One region of the Streptomyces luteireticuli genome, then DNA from elsewhere that is predicted to be linked to it. Evidence: riboswitches for the same ligand, from Rfam matches in the RefSeq annotation. Region 1 holds a riboswitch; the other holds the start of a gene.

Region 1 (7,244 bases):
GGCGATCTGGACGTGGGGCGGTGGCGGGGGAAGGAGCTCGACGAGGTGGCCGCGGCCGAGCCGGAGGCGCTGGCGGCCTGGCTGGCGGACCCGGCCGCGGCACCGCACGGCGGGGAGACGCTGCTCGCCCTGCTGGCGCGGACCACACAGTGGCTCGCGTCGCAGGCCACGGCCGGTGGCAGGGTGCTGGCGGTCGTTCCGCAGGCCGTCGTACGGGCCGCCGTGGCCGGTGCGCTGGAGCTGCCGCCGGCCGTCTTCTGGCGGCTGGACGTCCCGCCGCTGTCGGCGACCGAGCTCACCGGGCGCGCGGGGCGGTGGAACTGGCGCTGCGGGCGGCCGCCGTACGCGTGAGTCGCCGCGTATTCGCCCACCGGTCGCCGGGTGTTCGCGGAAATTGGCGGGAAGCGACTGTTGATGGCACTGAGTGCCACTGTCACAGTCGTGGTGTGGCTCGTCGGAGTTCGGCTGCGCTCATCTGAACTACCGCGCGGTACAAGGGATTTCGCCTGCCACAAAGGCACACGTGAAGGTCGACGCGAACCGGGAGACGGTGGTCATGGCGCAGGCAGGCACGACGGAGGCCGAGGAACTGGCACGACGGTGGGCGACGGACCCGCGGTGGAAGGGGATCCGGCGCACCTACTCGGCGGCGGATGTGACGCGACTGTCGGGCAGTGTGCGGGAGGAGCACACGCTGGCGCGGCGCGGTGCCGAGCGGCTGTGGCGGCAGCTGCACGAGCGGGACTACGTCCACGCGCTGGGCGCGCTGACCGGCGGCCAGGCCGTGCAGCAGGTCAGGGCCGGCCTCCAGGCGATCTACCTGTCGGGCTGGCAGGTGGCCGCGGACGCCAACCAGGCCGGGCACACCTACCCGGACCAGAGCCTCTACCCGGTCAACTCCGTTCCGGCGGTGGTGCGCCGGATCAACAACGCGCTGCTGCGGGCCGACCAGATCGCGACGGCCGAGGGGGACACCTCGACGGACTGGCTGGCGCCGATCGTCGCGGACGCGGAGGCGGGCTTCGGCGGGCCGCTGAACGCCTTCGAGCTGACGAAGGCGATGATCGCGGCGGGCGCGGCGGGGATCCACTACGAGGACCAGCTGGCGTCGGAGAAGAAGTGCGGCCACCTGGGCGGGAAGGTGCTCGTCCCCACCGCGCAGCACATCCGCACCCTCAACGCGGCCCGGCTGGCCGCCGACATCGCCGGTGTGCCCACCCTGATCGTCGCCCGTACCGACGCCCTCGCGGCCAACCTCCTCACCAGCGACGTCGACGAGCGCGACGCGCGCTTCTGCACGGGGGAGCGGACGGCGGAGGGCTTCCACCGGGTCGAGAACGGCATGGCGCCGGTCATCGCCCGCGGGCTGGCGTACGCACCGTACGCGGACCTGCTGTGGGTGGAGACCGGCACCCCGGACCTGGCCCAGGCACGGGAGTTCGCGGAGGCGGTCCACGCCGAGCACCCGGACAAGATGCTCGCCTACAACTGCTCGCCGTCCTTCAACTGGAAGGCCGCCCTCGACGACGATCAGATCGCCAAGTTCCAGCGCGAACTGGGCGCCATGGGCTACCGCTTCCAGTTCATCACCCTGGCCGGATTCCACTCCCTCAACCACGCCATGTTCGACCTCGCCCGCGGCTACGCCGAGCACGGCATGACGGCCTACGTCGAGCTCCAGGAGCGGGAGTTCGCCGCCCAGGAGGACGGCTTCACGGCGGTGAAGCACCAACGCGAGGTGGGTACCGGCTACTTCGACCTCGTCTCGACGGCGGTCAACCCCGCCTCGTCCACCACCGCCCTGACAGGCTCCACCGAGGAAGAGCAGTTCCATTAGTCCCGTAGACCTGTAGACCCGTGCCGGGCGGACCGGTCCCCCAGGAGACGACCATGACTGCACCCACCCTCACCCCGACCGTCCACCTCCTCGGCGACCGGCCCGCCCGCTCGGACGAGGTCCTCACCCCCGAAGCCCTCGACTTCGTCGCCCGCCTCGACGCCGCCTTCGCCGGCCGCCGGGCCGCTCTCCTGGCCGAACGGCGGCATCGCGCCGCGCTGTTGGCCGGCGGCGGGGCCCTCGACCTCGTCCCGGCGACCTCCGCCGTCCGGGCCGACCGCTCCTGGCGCGTGGCCGCGCCCGCGCCCGGGCTCGCCGACCGCCGCATCGAGATCACCGGTCCGCCCACCCGGCGGGGGGCGGACCGGGCGCTGGCCTCCGGCGCCCCCGTATGGGTCGCCGACTTCGCGGACGGCGTGGCGCCCGCCTGGGGGCGGGTCGTCGAGGGCCAGGCGCACGTCCTGGCGTCGCCCCTGACGGTGCTGGTCCGCCCGCGCGGCTGGCACCTCACCGAGAAACACCTGATGGTCGCCGGCCGCCCCGCCGCGGCCGCCCTCGTCGACGCCGGACTCCACCTCTTCCACCGGGCCCGGGCCGGGCGGGGGAGCGGCGCCGGGGCCGGACCGTACTTCTGCCTCCCCCAGGTGGAGAATCACCTGGAGGCGCGGCTGTGGAACGATGTCTTCACCTTCGCCGAGGACCGGCTCGGCCTCCCGTACGGCACGGTCCGTGCCTCCGCACCCGTCGAAACGATCGGCGCCGCCTTCGAGATGGAGGAGATCCTCTACGAACTGCGCGCCCGCAGCGCCGGTCTGGCCACCGATTCCCGGCGCTATCTCGCCAGCGTCGTACGGGCCTTCCCGCACCGGCCGGACTTCCTCCTCCCGGACCGGGCGAAGATCACCATGACCGTGCCGTTCCTGCGCGCGTACACCGAACTGCTCGTCCGCACCTGCCACCGGCGCGGCGCCCACGCCATCGGCGGTCCGGCCGCCCAGGTGCCCGGCGCCGACGCCGCGGCGCACGAGGCCGTGCTGGCCCGGGTCCGCCTGGACAAGGAACGCGAGGCCGAGGACGGCTTCGACGGCTCCCGCGTCGCACACCCGGACCTCGTCCCCGTCTGCCGCACGGCCTTCGACACGGTCCTGGCCGGCCGACCCCACCAGCTCGAGCGCACCCGCGAGGACGTCCATGTCACGGCTGCCGGGCTGCTGTCCGTCCCCCGCAGCAGCGGCCGGCCCACGGAGGCGGGCGTGCGCGCCGCGCTGGGCGTCGCCCTGCGCTGCGCCGACTCCTGGCTGCGGGGCGGCACTTCGGTCGTCCGCCACGGCCTGGTGGAGGACGCGGCCACCGCGGAGACGGCCCGCTGCCAGGTGTGGCAGTGGCTGCGGCACGATGTGATCTCACCGGCGGCGGTGCTGCGGCTCCTCGCGGAGGAAGCGGCCGCGCTGACGGAGGAGCAGCCCGGGGCGCGGGCGGAGGAGGCGCGGCACGCCGTCGCCCGGACGGTCCTCGGGGCGGAGCCGCCGGGGGCGTTCGGGCCGGACTTCGCGGCCGCCCCCCGGGCGCGGGGCCGGGCGCGCGCCTGAGCCCCGGCCCGGTCGGCGGGGGCTCGGGCGCTTACAGGGAGCGCTCAGATGCCCTGGCCCGCGAAACCCTCCCGCCACGTCGGGTACTCCGGGGTCCAACCCAGCTCCCGGGCGCGGGAATTGAGCGCGCCGCGCTCCCACGGCTCACCGCCGCCCGGCACCGGCTCCGGCGCCGGGACGCCCAGCGCCCCCGCGAGCACCGGCAGCCACTCCCGGCCCCGCGCCGGCTCGTCGTCCACGACGTTCACCGGGCCGGACGGCCAGTCGAGTGCCGCGACCGCCGCGGACGCCGCGTCCGCGACGTGGACGAAGGAGCTCACGGCGTCGTTCGCCTCGATGCCGCCGAGGAAGGCGGCCGGTTCGCCGCGGAGCGCCGCGGCGACCGCGCCGCCGGGGGCGTACCAGGTGCCGGGGCCGTAGAGGATGCCGTACCGCAGCACGACCGCCGTCCCCAGCTCCGCGACGGTCTCCTCCAGGGCGCGGATGCCGCCGACCATCGAGGCGCGCGGGGCCTCGGGGGAGTCGTCGAGGGGGACGGACTCGTCGGCGGGGGTGCCGCCGGGCGCGTAGGCCCAGGCGACGGACTGGGCGACGATCCGCCGGACGCCGGCGGCGCGGGCCGCGTCCACCAGGTTGCGGGTGCCCTCGCGGCGCAGCCTTATGTTGGCGCGGCCGTCCGCCCCGGCCAGGTCGGTGAGTTGGTGGATGACAGCGTCCGGCGCGGCGTCGGCCACCGCCCGCCGTACGGCGTCCGCGTCGAGGACGTCCGCCCGGACCGCGGAGGCGCCCATGCACCGCACGAGCTCGGTCCCCTCCGCCGTCCGGGAGGCCCCGGTGACCTCGTGCCCGGCCTTCAGGAGGAGGGGGACGAGCAGGCGGCCGACGGCGCCGGTGGCGCCCGCGACGAAGATGCGCATGGAAAGGGTCCGTTCGTGCGTGGTGTGCGGTGGTACTTGGTGGTACTCGGTGGTACGTGGCCCAGGCTAGAGCGGAATGCCGTCTCGCATTTGGGCCATTCGCGAGCCGGATGCGTGGGCTACTCGGGAGGGATGAGTTCCAGATCACTTCCCCGGGCGGGCCGGCAACCCCTACGCTGACGGTGCAGCTGGTTCGCCCTGCCCGCCAGGCAGACGCGTCGCAAGAGGGAACCCGGTGGGAATCCGGGACTGCCCCGCAGCGGTGAGTGGGAACGACCGCCGTCATGAGCACTGGGATCCGCGAGGACCCCGGGAAGCGACGGCCAGTAGGAACAGGCACGGCGCCCGCGAGTCCGAAGACCTGCCACTGCCCGTGCGCGTATGGACGCGCACGGAGTTCCGGTGACCTCGTGGGCGGGTCGGCGAACGCGATGGCCGTACCCGGCCGTTCGCTCCTTCGCCTTGCGCGCACCCGTCCCGGGACGCCGCTCAGTGCTCGCGAAGGAGAGTGTTGTGACCAGCAAGTCCGCAGCCGCGGCAGCACGGGCCACCGTGTACGGCTACCCCCGACAGGGTGCCGGCCGGGAACTGAAGAAGGCCGTCGAGGGTTACTGGAAGGGCCGTGTCGACGCCGGTGAACTCCGGCGCACCGCCGCCGCGCTGCGCGCCGCCACCTGGCGGGGCCTCGCCGGGGCCGGCGTGCACGAGGTGCCGACCGGCGACTTCTCGTACTACGACCACGTCCTGGACACGACCGTCATGGTCGGCGCGATCCCCGCCCGGCACCGCGCCGCCGTCGAGGCGGACGCCCTGGACGGCTACTTCGCCATGGCCCGGGGGACGCAGGACGTCGCGCCCCTGGAGATGACCAAGTGGTTCGACACCAACTACCACTACCTGGTACCCGAGTTGGGTCCGGACACCGTCTTCGCGGCCGATTCCGCCAAGCAGGTCGACGAGTTCCGGGAGGCCCGCGCCCTCGGTCTCGACGCACGCCCCGTCCTCGTCGGTCCCCTCACCTACCTTCTGCTCGCCAAGCCCGCCCCGGGCGTCGACGAGGGCTTCGAGCCGCTGACCCTGCTCGACCGGCTGCTGCCCGTCTACGCCGAGGTCCTCGCCGACCTGCGGGCCGCCGGTGCCGAGTGGGTCCAGCTCGACGAGCCCGCCCTCGTCCAGGACCGCAGCCCGGCCGAACTCAACGCCGCCGCACGGGTCTACCGCGACCTCGGCGCCCTCACCGACCGGCCCAAGCTCCTCGTCGCCTCCTACTTCGACCGGCTCGGCGACGCCCTGCCCGTCCTCGCCAAGGCCCCCGTCGACGGGCTGGCCCTGGACTTCACCGGGCCCGCCGCCGGGAACCTCGACGACCTCGCCGCCGTGGGCGGCCTGCCCGGCAAGCGGCTGGTCGCCGGTGTCGTGGACGGGCGCAACGTATGGATCAACGACCTCGCCGGGTCGCTCGCCACCCTCGCCACCCTCCTCGGCCTCGCCGACCGGGTGGACGTCGCGGCGTCCTGCTCGCTGCTGCACGTCCCGCTCGACGTCACCGCCGAACGGGACATCGACGGACAGATCGTCCGCTGGCTCGCCTTCGCCCGCCAGAAGACCGCCGAGGTCGTCCTCCTGGCGCGCGGACTGGAACGCGGCACCGACGCCATCGCCGCCGAACTCGCCGCCAACCGGGCCGACCTGGCCTCCCGCGCGGGCTCGCCCATCACCCGCGACCCGGCCGTGCGCGCCCGCACCGCCGCCGTCACCGACGCCGACGGCCGCCGCTCGCACCCCTACCCCGGGCGGGCCGCCGCCCAGCGCGCCCGGCTCGGCCTGCCGCCGCTGCCGACGACCACCATCGGCTCCTTCCCGCAGACCACCGAACTGCGCACCGCCCGCGCCGACCTGCGCGCCGGACGCATCGGCACCGAGGGCTACGAGGAGCGGATCGAGGCCGAGATCCGGGAGGTGATCTCCTTCCAGGAGAAGGCCGGGATCGACGTCCTGGTGCACGGCGAGCCCGAACGCAACGACATGGTCCAGTACTTCGCCGAGCAGCTCACCGGCTACCTCGCCACCCAGCACGGCTGGGTCCAGTCCTACGGCACCCGCTACGTCCGTCCGCCGATCCTCGCCGGCGACATCTCCCGCCCCGGGCCGATGACCGTCCGCTGGACCTCCTACGCCCAGTCGCTGACCGGCCGCCCCGTCAAGGGCATGCTCACCGGGCCGGTGACCATGCTCGCCTGGTCCTTCGTCCGCGACGACCAGCCGCTCGGGGAGACCGCCCGCCAGGTCGCCCTCGCCCTGCGCGACGAGGTGAACGACCTGGAGGCGGCGGGCACTTCGGTCATCCAGGTGGACGAACCCGCGCTGCGCGAGACCCTGCCGCTGCGGGCCGCCGGACGCCCGGCCTATCTGGCCTGGGCCACCGAGGCGTTCCGCCTCACCACCTCCGGCGTCCGGCCGGACACCCAGATCCACACCCATATGTGCTACGCCGAGTTCGGCGACGTCCTCCAGGCCATCGACGACCTCGACGCCGACGTCATCAGCCTGGAGGCCGCCCGCTCCCACATGCAGGTCGCGGGCGAACTGGCGGACGCCGGCTACCCGAGGGAGGTCGGGCCCGGCGTCTACGACATCCACTCGCCGCGCGTCCCCGACACCGGGGAGGTGACGGCCCTGCTGCGCCGCGCGCTGGCCGCGGTCCCCGCGGAGCGGCTCTGGGTCAACCCCGACTGCGGTCTGAAGACGCGGGGTTGGACGGAGGTGCGGGAGGCACTGGAGCATCTGGTGGCGGCGGCGCGGGAGGCGCGGGGGGAAGTGGGCTGATGCGGTAGGGGTCCCCGACCCCGCCCTTTCTCCCCCAGAGGGGGTGCCCCCAGTTTCTTCGCGCTCCGCGCGGGT
Region 2 (7,244 bases), 1.4 Mb from region 1:
AAGCGGAAATCCGGGGGGTCCAGCAGCAGTTCGGGCAGGCTCCGCATGTCGTCGAAGACCACCGTCCCCTCCCCCTCCAGCCACTCCGCCGGAGTGAGGCCGCCGCAGTAGCCGAACGACCGCATGCCCGCGGCCCGGGCCGCCCGCACCCCGTAGCGGCTGTCCTCCACCACCGCGCACCGGGAGGGCTCCACGCCCATCGTCCGGGCCGCGTGCAGGAAGAGGTCCGGGGCGGGCTTGGCCCGGGCCACGTCCCGGGCGCTGAAGACGCGTCCCTCGAAGTGGTCGTGGAGTCCGGTCGTGCGCAGGTTGCGGGCTATCTTCTCGTGGCCGCCGTTGGAGGCGAGGCAGACGGGGAGCGTGATCTCCTTGAGCGCCTCGGCGACCCCGTCCACGGCCGTCAACTCCGCGTCGTACGCCTCCTGGTACCACCGCTGGTACGGCTTCCACCACCCCGGCTCCAGCTTCCGTCCGAGCCGCTCCTCCACCGCGCGGACGAGCTCGCCCTCCGCCGCCCCCAGGAACCGCTCGACGATCTCCTCCTCCGTGAAGGGGCACCCGAGGTCCGCCAGCATCCGGGCGTCCACCCGGACGGCGATCCGCTCGCTGTCCACCAGCACCCCGTCGCAGTCGAAGATGACGAGGTCAAAAGGTTCATGCGTCATGCACGGAAGCCTACGGCCCACCTCCCGGCGGAACTTGACGTTCTCATACCGATATCCGGACAGGGGGTGACGCCCGGACGGTCCCTCCCCTAGATTTCGTGCGCATTACGCGAGTGATCGCGCCGTGCTTGCGCGTTCACCACACGGGGACGGAGCCATCGCATGTCCGAACCACCCGCCGGGGACCGGCGCACACCTGTCGTGACCCTCCCGCTGATCGTGGCGGGCGTCTGTCTCGCCCTGCCGTTCGGGGCGATGCTCTGGGTCGGCTCCTACGCCCGGCTGACACCGGAGTTCATCGGCATTCCGTTCTTCTACTGGTACCAGATGCTCTGGGTGCTCATATCCACCGCGCTGACCACCGTCGCGTACGTCCTCGTACGACGCAACGAGCGGGCCCGGAAGGCCGGTGAGGGGCGATGAGGCACGGCGTCAACGGAGTCGCCCTCACCGTGTTCATCCTCTTCTTCCTCGCCGTCACGGTCATGGGATTCATGGCCGCGAAATGGCGGCGGGCGGAGAACGCGGACAACCTCGACGAGTGGGGGCTGGGCGGGCGTTCCTTCGGAACCTGGATCACCTGGTTCCTGCTGGGCGGCGACCTCTACACCGCGTACACCTTCGTCGCCGTTCCGGCGGCCGTCTACGCGGGCGGGGCGGCGGGATTCTTCGCCGTGCCCTACACCATTCTCTGCTATCCGCTGGTGTTCACCTTCCTGCCGCGGCTGTGGTCGGTCTCCCACCGCCACGGTTACGTCACGTCCTCGGACTTCGTGCGCGGCAGGTTCGGCTCCAAGGGGCTCTCCCTGGCCCTCGCCCTCACCGGCATTCTCGCCACGATGCCCTACATCGCGCTCCAACTCGTCGGCATCCAGGCGGTGCTGGACGTGATGGGCGTGGGCGGCGGTTCCAACTGGTTCATGAAGGACCTGCCGCTGCTCATCGCCTTCGGTGTCCTGGCCGCCTACACCTACTCCTCGGGACTGCGCGCCCCCGCCCTCATCGCCTTCGTCAAGGACGCGCTGATCTATATCGTCATCGCGGTCGCCATCATCTACATCCCGATGAAGCTCGGCGGATTCCACGACATCTTCGCCAAGGCGGGCGAGGCGTTCTCCACGAAGAATCCGGCGACCGGGAAGCCGCGCGGCGCCCTCGCCTCCGGACCGGACGCGCAGTGGGCCTACGCGACGCTCGCACTGGGCTCCGCGATGGCGCTGTTCCTCTATCCGCACTCCGTGACGGCGGTCCTCTCCAGCAAGAACCGGAACGTCATCCGGCGCAACACCACGATCCTGCCGCTCTATTCGCTGATGCTGGGCCTGCTGGCCATGCTGGGATTCATGGCGGTCGCGGCCGGGATCAAGGTGAAGAACGGCCAGCTGGCCATTCCGCAGCTCTTCGACGACATGTTCCCCGACTGGTTCACGGGCGTGGCCTTCGCGGCCATCGGCATCGGCGCCCTCGTCCCCGCCGCCATCATGTCCATAGCCGCGGCGAACCTCTTCACCCGCAATATCTACAAGGACTTCCTGCGCAAGGACGCGACGCCGGAGAACGAGGCGAAGGTGTCCAAACTGGCCTCCCTCCTCGTCAAGGTGGGCGCGCTGGTCTTCGTCCTCACCATGGACAAGTCGGTGGCCATCAACTTCCAGCTGCTGGGGGGCATCTGGATCCTCCAGACCGTGCCCGCCCTGGTCGGCGGCCTGTTCACCCGCTGGTTCCACCGCTGGGCCCTGCTGGCCGGCTGGGCCGTCGGGATGGTCTACGGGACATGGCGCGCCTATGACACCCCCAGCGCCACGCAGGACCACTTCGGCAACACCAACCTCATCCCCTTCATCGGGGAGAAGGGCTACATCGGCCTGACGGCCTTCGTCCTGAACGTCGCCGTCACCGTCGTCCTGACGCTCGTCCTCAAGGCCCTCAAGGCCCCGGACGGCGTGGACGAGACGAAGCCCTCCGACTACACGGCGGACGCGGGCGACCCCGACGTCGCCGTGGAGCTCCCCCCGGCCACGGCGGGCGCACCGGGCGGCCACTGAGAAACGGCCGGGCCCACGGGCCCGGCCGTCCCCCTCCCCCTGTCAGGCGGCGGCACCCGAAGGCGTCAGACCGAGCGCCCGGAAGGAGACCCGCTGGTCGAACCAGAGCAGCCCCACGGTCAGCGCGGACATCACCAGCCCCAGGGCCAGATGACCGGCCGCCGATTCGACGGTGGCACCCACGGCCCCGAGCACGACGTGCAGCGCGACCCGCAGCCCGATGAGCCCGAAGAGGATCTTCCGGGCGCGGGAGTTCTTCAGCATCGCCTTGAGCAGCTTCCTGCGCCGCCGCAGGACCGTCAGCCCCACCGCGATGTTCACCGCCCCGAGCGCGGCGAGGACCATCCAGGCCCCGTCCCACGCCTTGTAGAAGTCGAAGGCGGCCCCCATGGCCCCCTCGAAGGCGAAGAACCACACCGGAAGCGGCTTCAGCTCCGGATCGAGCGCGCCCTGCCCGGCCCCGGCCTGCTGCTCGGTGATGGTGCCGCTCATCGTGCCCGCCCCCGTGCCGCTCATCGTGTCCGCCCCCGTGTCGCTCATGGTGTCCGCCCCGTCGTGGTGTCGCCGTCCCGTCCAACACCCACGATCATTCCCTCCCCCGCCCTCCGGCGGCAGGTCCGCCCGTCACCGGCCGGAGATGACAAAAGTCAGTGCGGCCGGTGACGGGCGAACGGCCGCCCGCGCACCGCCCCTACGCTTCCGTGAAGCGGGGCCGCCCTCCCCCGCCCCCCGCGGCCTCTCCGGCCGTCGCACCCGCGAACACGCCACCGTCTAGCACATTCCGCGACCGTCTCATGACGCGCCGACACAACATGTGGGGGTACACGCGACGGGCAGCACTAGATGTATGCTCGTCCTCGCTGTCGCCGCAGGGGAATCCGGTGGAAATCCGGAACTGTCCCGCAACGGTGTACGTGTGGAGATATTGCACCCACGCCGCAGTCCGAGGACCTGCCGACAGTACGCCCTCGCCGGCCCGCCGCCGGTGTGCGGTGTCGAACCACGTCCGGGCCTCGAGGGTTGGGCCGGTGGACGCCTGCGCGCATGCTTCCGTACGTCACGTACGCGCCCCGCATGCCCGTGTGCGGCCCCGTGCGCTCCCGAGCGGCCTCCAGCCGAGTGAGGGAGAGCAACACGTGACGATCGCGCCCGTCGATCCGGTCTCAGCGCAGGCGGAGGAGTCCGTCGACGCTCCCGGGACCGCGCTGCTGCGCACCCTGACGGAACTCACCGCCGACCTGCCCGCCACCGACCCCGGCAAGGTCGCCGCCGCCGCGCTGCGCGGCCGGCACGCCGGGTCGGACGAGGCCGAACTGCGCTCGCTGGCCACCGAGGCCGCGGCCGGGCTGATCGGCGAGGAGCCCGAGTACTCGCGGCTCGCCGCGCGGCTCCTCACGCTCGCCATCGCCGAGGAGGCGGGCGGGCAGGGCGCGGTCTCCTTCTCCGCGTCGGTCGCCACCGGGCACCGCGAGGGCCTGATCGCCGACGACACCGCCGCGTTCGTGCGCGAGCACGCCGAGCGGCTGGACGCGCTGGTGGACGCCGCCCTGGTCGACGGCGCCGACGACCGCTTCGGCTACTTCGGCCTGCGCACCCTGCACAGCCGCTACCTGCTCCGCCACCCGATCACCCGGAACGTGATCGAGACCCCGCAGCACTTCCTGCTGCGCGTGGCCTGCGGCCTCGCCGAGACTGCTGATTCAAAAGAAGCCTCCGTCCGGGCGCTGGAGGACGTCGCCGAGCTCTACCGCCTCACCAGCACGCTCTCGTACCTCCCCTCCTCCCCCACGCTCTTCAACTCCGGTACGCGGCACCCCCAGATGTCGTCCTGCTACCTGCTGGACTCGCCGCTGGACGAGCTGGACTCGATCTACGACCGCTACCACCAGGTGGCGCGGCTGTCGAAGCACGCGGGCGGCATCGGCCTGTCCTACTCCCGCATCCGCTCGCGCGGTTCGCTGATCCGCGGCACCAACGGGCACTCCAACGGCATCGTGCCGTTCCTGCGCACCCTCGACGCCTCGGTCGCGGCCGTCAACCAGGGCGGCCGGCGCAAGGGCGCGGCCTGCGTCTACCTGGAGACGTGGCACGCGGACATCGAGGAGTTCCTGGAGCTCCGCGACAACACCGGTGAGGAGGCGCGCCGTACGCACAACCTCAACATCGCGCACTGGATCCCGGACGAGTTCATGCGCCGGGTCGAGGCGGACGCCGAGTGGTCGCTGTTCTCCCCGGCGGACACCCCGGACCTGGTGGACCTGTACGGCGACGAGTTCGACGCCGCGTACCGCGCGTACGAGGCCGCGGGCAAGGCCGTCAAGACCATCCCGGCGCGGGTGCTCTACGCCCGGATGATGCGCACCCTGGCGCAGACCGGCAACGGCTGGATGACGTTCAAGGACGCCGCCAACCGCACCGCCAACCAGACCGCCGAGCCCGGCAAGGTCGTCCACTCCTCCAACCTCTGCACGGAGATCCTGGAGGTCACGAACGACGGCGAGACCGCGGTCTGCAACCTGGGTTCGGTCAACCTGGCCGCCCACCTGGGCGAGGACGGCGAGATGGACTGGGAGCGGCTGGACCGCACCGTCCGCACCGCCGTGACCTTCCTCGACCGCGTCGTGGACATCAACTTCTACCCGACCGAGCAGGCGGGCGCCTCCAACTCCCGCTGGCGGCCGGTCGGTCTGGGCCTGATGGGCCTCCAGGACGTCTTCTTCCGGCTGCGCCTGCCCTTCGACTCCCCCGAGGCGAAGGCGCTGTCCACCCGGATCTCCGAGCGGATCATGCTCGCGGCCTACGAGGCGTCGGCCGACCTGGCCGAGCGGCACGGCCCGCACGAGGCCTGGTCCGCCACCCGCACCGCGCGCGGTGTGCTGCACCCGGACCACTACCCCAACACCGAGCCCACCTGGGCGGAGCGCTGGGACGCGCTGCGCGCCCGGATCGCCGCCGTCGGCATGCGCAACTCGCTGCTGCTGGCGATCGCCCCGACGGCGACGATCGCGTCCATCGCGGGCGTCTACGAATGCATCGAGCCGCAGGTCTCCAACCTGTTCAAGCGCGAGACGCTCAGCGGTGAGTTCCTCCAGGTCAACACCTACCTGGTGGAGGACCTGAAGAAGCTCGGCGTGTGGGACCGCACCACGCGCGACGCGCTCACCGACGCCAACGGCTCGGTCCAGGACATGCGGTGGATCCCGCAGGAGGTGCGCGACCTCTACCGCACCGCCTGGGAGATCCCCCAGCGCTCCCTGATCGACATGGCCGCGGCCCGTACGCCGTACCTCGACCAGAGCCAGTCCCTCAACCTGTTCATGGCCGCGCCCACCATCGGCAAGCTCAGCTCGATGTACGCGTACGCCTGGAAGCAGGGCATCAAGACCACGTACTACCTGCGTTCGCGCCCGGCGACCCGGATCGCGCGGTCGGCCGGCACCGCCGCCACCGTCCCCGTCCAGCAGTCGGCCCCCGACGCCGACGCCATCGCCTGCTCCCTGGAAAACCCCGAGTCCTGCGAGGCATGCCAGTAATGACGACCGCCCCCGAACGTCGTACGAAGAACCTGCTCGACCCCGGTTTCGAGCTGACCCTCCGGCCCATGCGGTACCCGGACTTCTACGACCGCTACCGTGACGCGATCAAGAACACCTGGACCGTGGAGGAGGTCGACCTCCACTCCGACGTCGCCGACCTCGCCAAGCTCTCCCCGGGCGAGCAGCACCTGATCGGCCGCCTCGTCGCGTTCTTCGCGACCGGCGACTCGATCGTGGCCAACAACCTGGTGCTCACGCTCTACAAGCACATCAACTCCCCCGAGGCGCGGCTGTACCTGTCGCGGCAGCTCTTCGAGGAGGCCGTGCACGTCCAGTTCTATCTGACGCTGCTGGACACCTACCTCCCCGACCCGGACGACCGCAACGAGGCGTTCGCGGCGGTGGAGAACATCCCGTCCATCCGGGAGAAGGCCCAGTTCTGCTTCAAGTGGATGGACTCGGTCGAGAAGCTGGACCAGTTGGAGTCGAAGGCCGACCGCCGTCGCTTCCTGCTCAACCTGATCTGCTTCGCGGCCTGCATCGAGGGGCTGTTCTTCTACGGGGCGTTCGCCTACGTGTACTGGTTCCGCTCGCGCGGCCTGCTGCACGGCCTGGCGACCGGCACCAACTGGGTGTTCCGCGACGAGACCATGCACATGGAGTTCGCGTTCTCCGTGGTGGACACCGTCCGCGAGGAGGAGCCGGACCTCTTCGACGACGAACTCCAGCAGCAGGTCACGGACATGCTCGCGGAGGCCGTCGAGGCGGAGCTCCAGTTCGCCCGCGACCTGTGCGGCGACGGCCTGCCGGGCATGAACACCGAGTCCATGCGCGAGTACCTCCAGTGCGTGGCCGACCAGCGCCTGATGCGCCTGGGCTTCGCCCCGGTCTACGGCTCGGAGAACCCGTTCTCCTTCATGGAGCTGCAGAACGTCCAGGAGCTGACCAACTTCTTCGAGCGCCGCGCCTCCGCGTACCAGGTCGCGGTCGAGGGCACG

Evidence for each region. Region 1 has a riboswitch for cobalamin ahead of metE (5-methyltetrahydropteroyltriglutamate--homocysteine S-methyltransferase). Riboswitches for the same ligand answer to the same signal wherever they lie in the genome.
Region 2: another riboswitch for cobalamin. It lies ahead of AB8735_RS24735 (ribonucleoside-diphosphate reductase subunit alpha); the one in region 1 lies ahead of metE (5-methyltetrahydropteroyltriglutamate--homocysteine S-methyltransferase).

Annotation. Positions count from the first base shown of each region.
Region 1 covers NZ_CP167927.1:6,871,812-6,879,055, forward strand. The annotation lists gene AB8735_RS30885 (histidine phosphatase family protein) at 1-351, shown strand, start outside; gene aceA (isocitrate lyase) at 557-1,837, shown strand; gene AB8735_RS30895 (malate synthase A) at 1,891-3,426, shown strand; gene AB8735_RS30900 (NAD-dependent epimerase/dehydratase family protein) at 3,471-4,343, opposite strand; cobalamin riboswitch at 4,516-4,727, shown strand; gene metE (5-methyltetrahydropteroyltriglutamate--homocysteine S-methyltransferase) at 4,857-7,169, shown strand.
Region 2 covers NZ_CP167927.1:5,496,088-5,503,331, reverse strand. The annotation lists gene AB8735_RS24755 (HAD family hydrolase) at 1-665, opposite strand, end outside; gene AB8735_RS24750 (DUF3311 domain-containing protein) at 828-1,088, shown strand; gene mctP (monocarboxylate uptake permease MctP) at 1,085-2,710, shown strand; gene AB8735_RS24740 (hypothetical protein) at 2,753-3,250, opposite strand; cobalamin riboswitch at 3,541-3,684, shown strand; gene AB8735_RS24735 (ribonucleoside-diphosphate reductase subunit alpha) at 3,847-6,243, shown strand; gene AB8735_RS24730 (ribonucleotide-diphosphate reductase subunit beta) at 6,243-7,244, shown strand, end outside.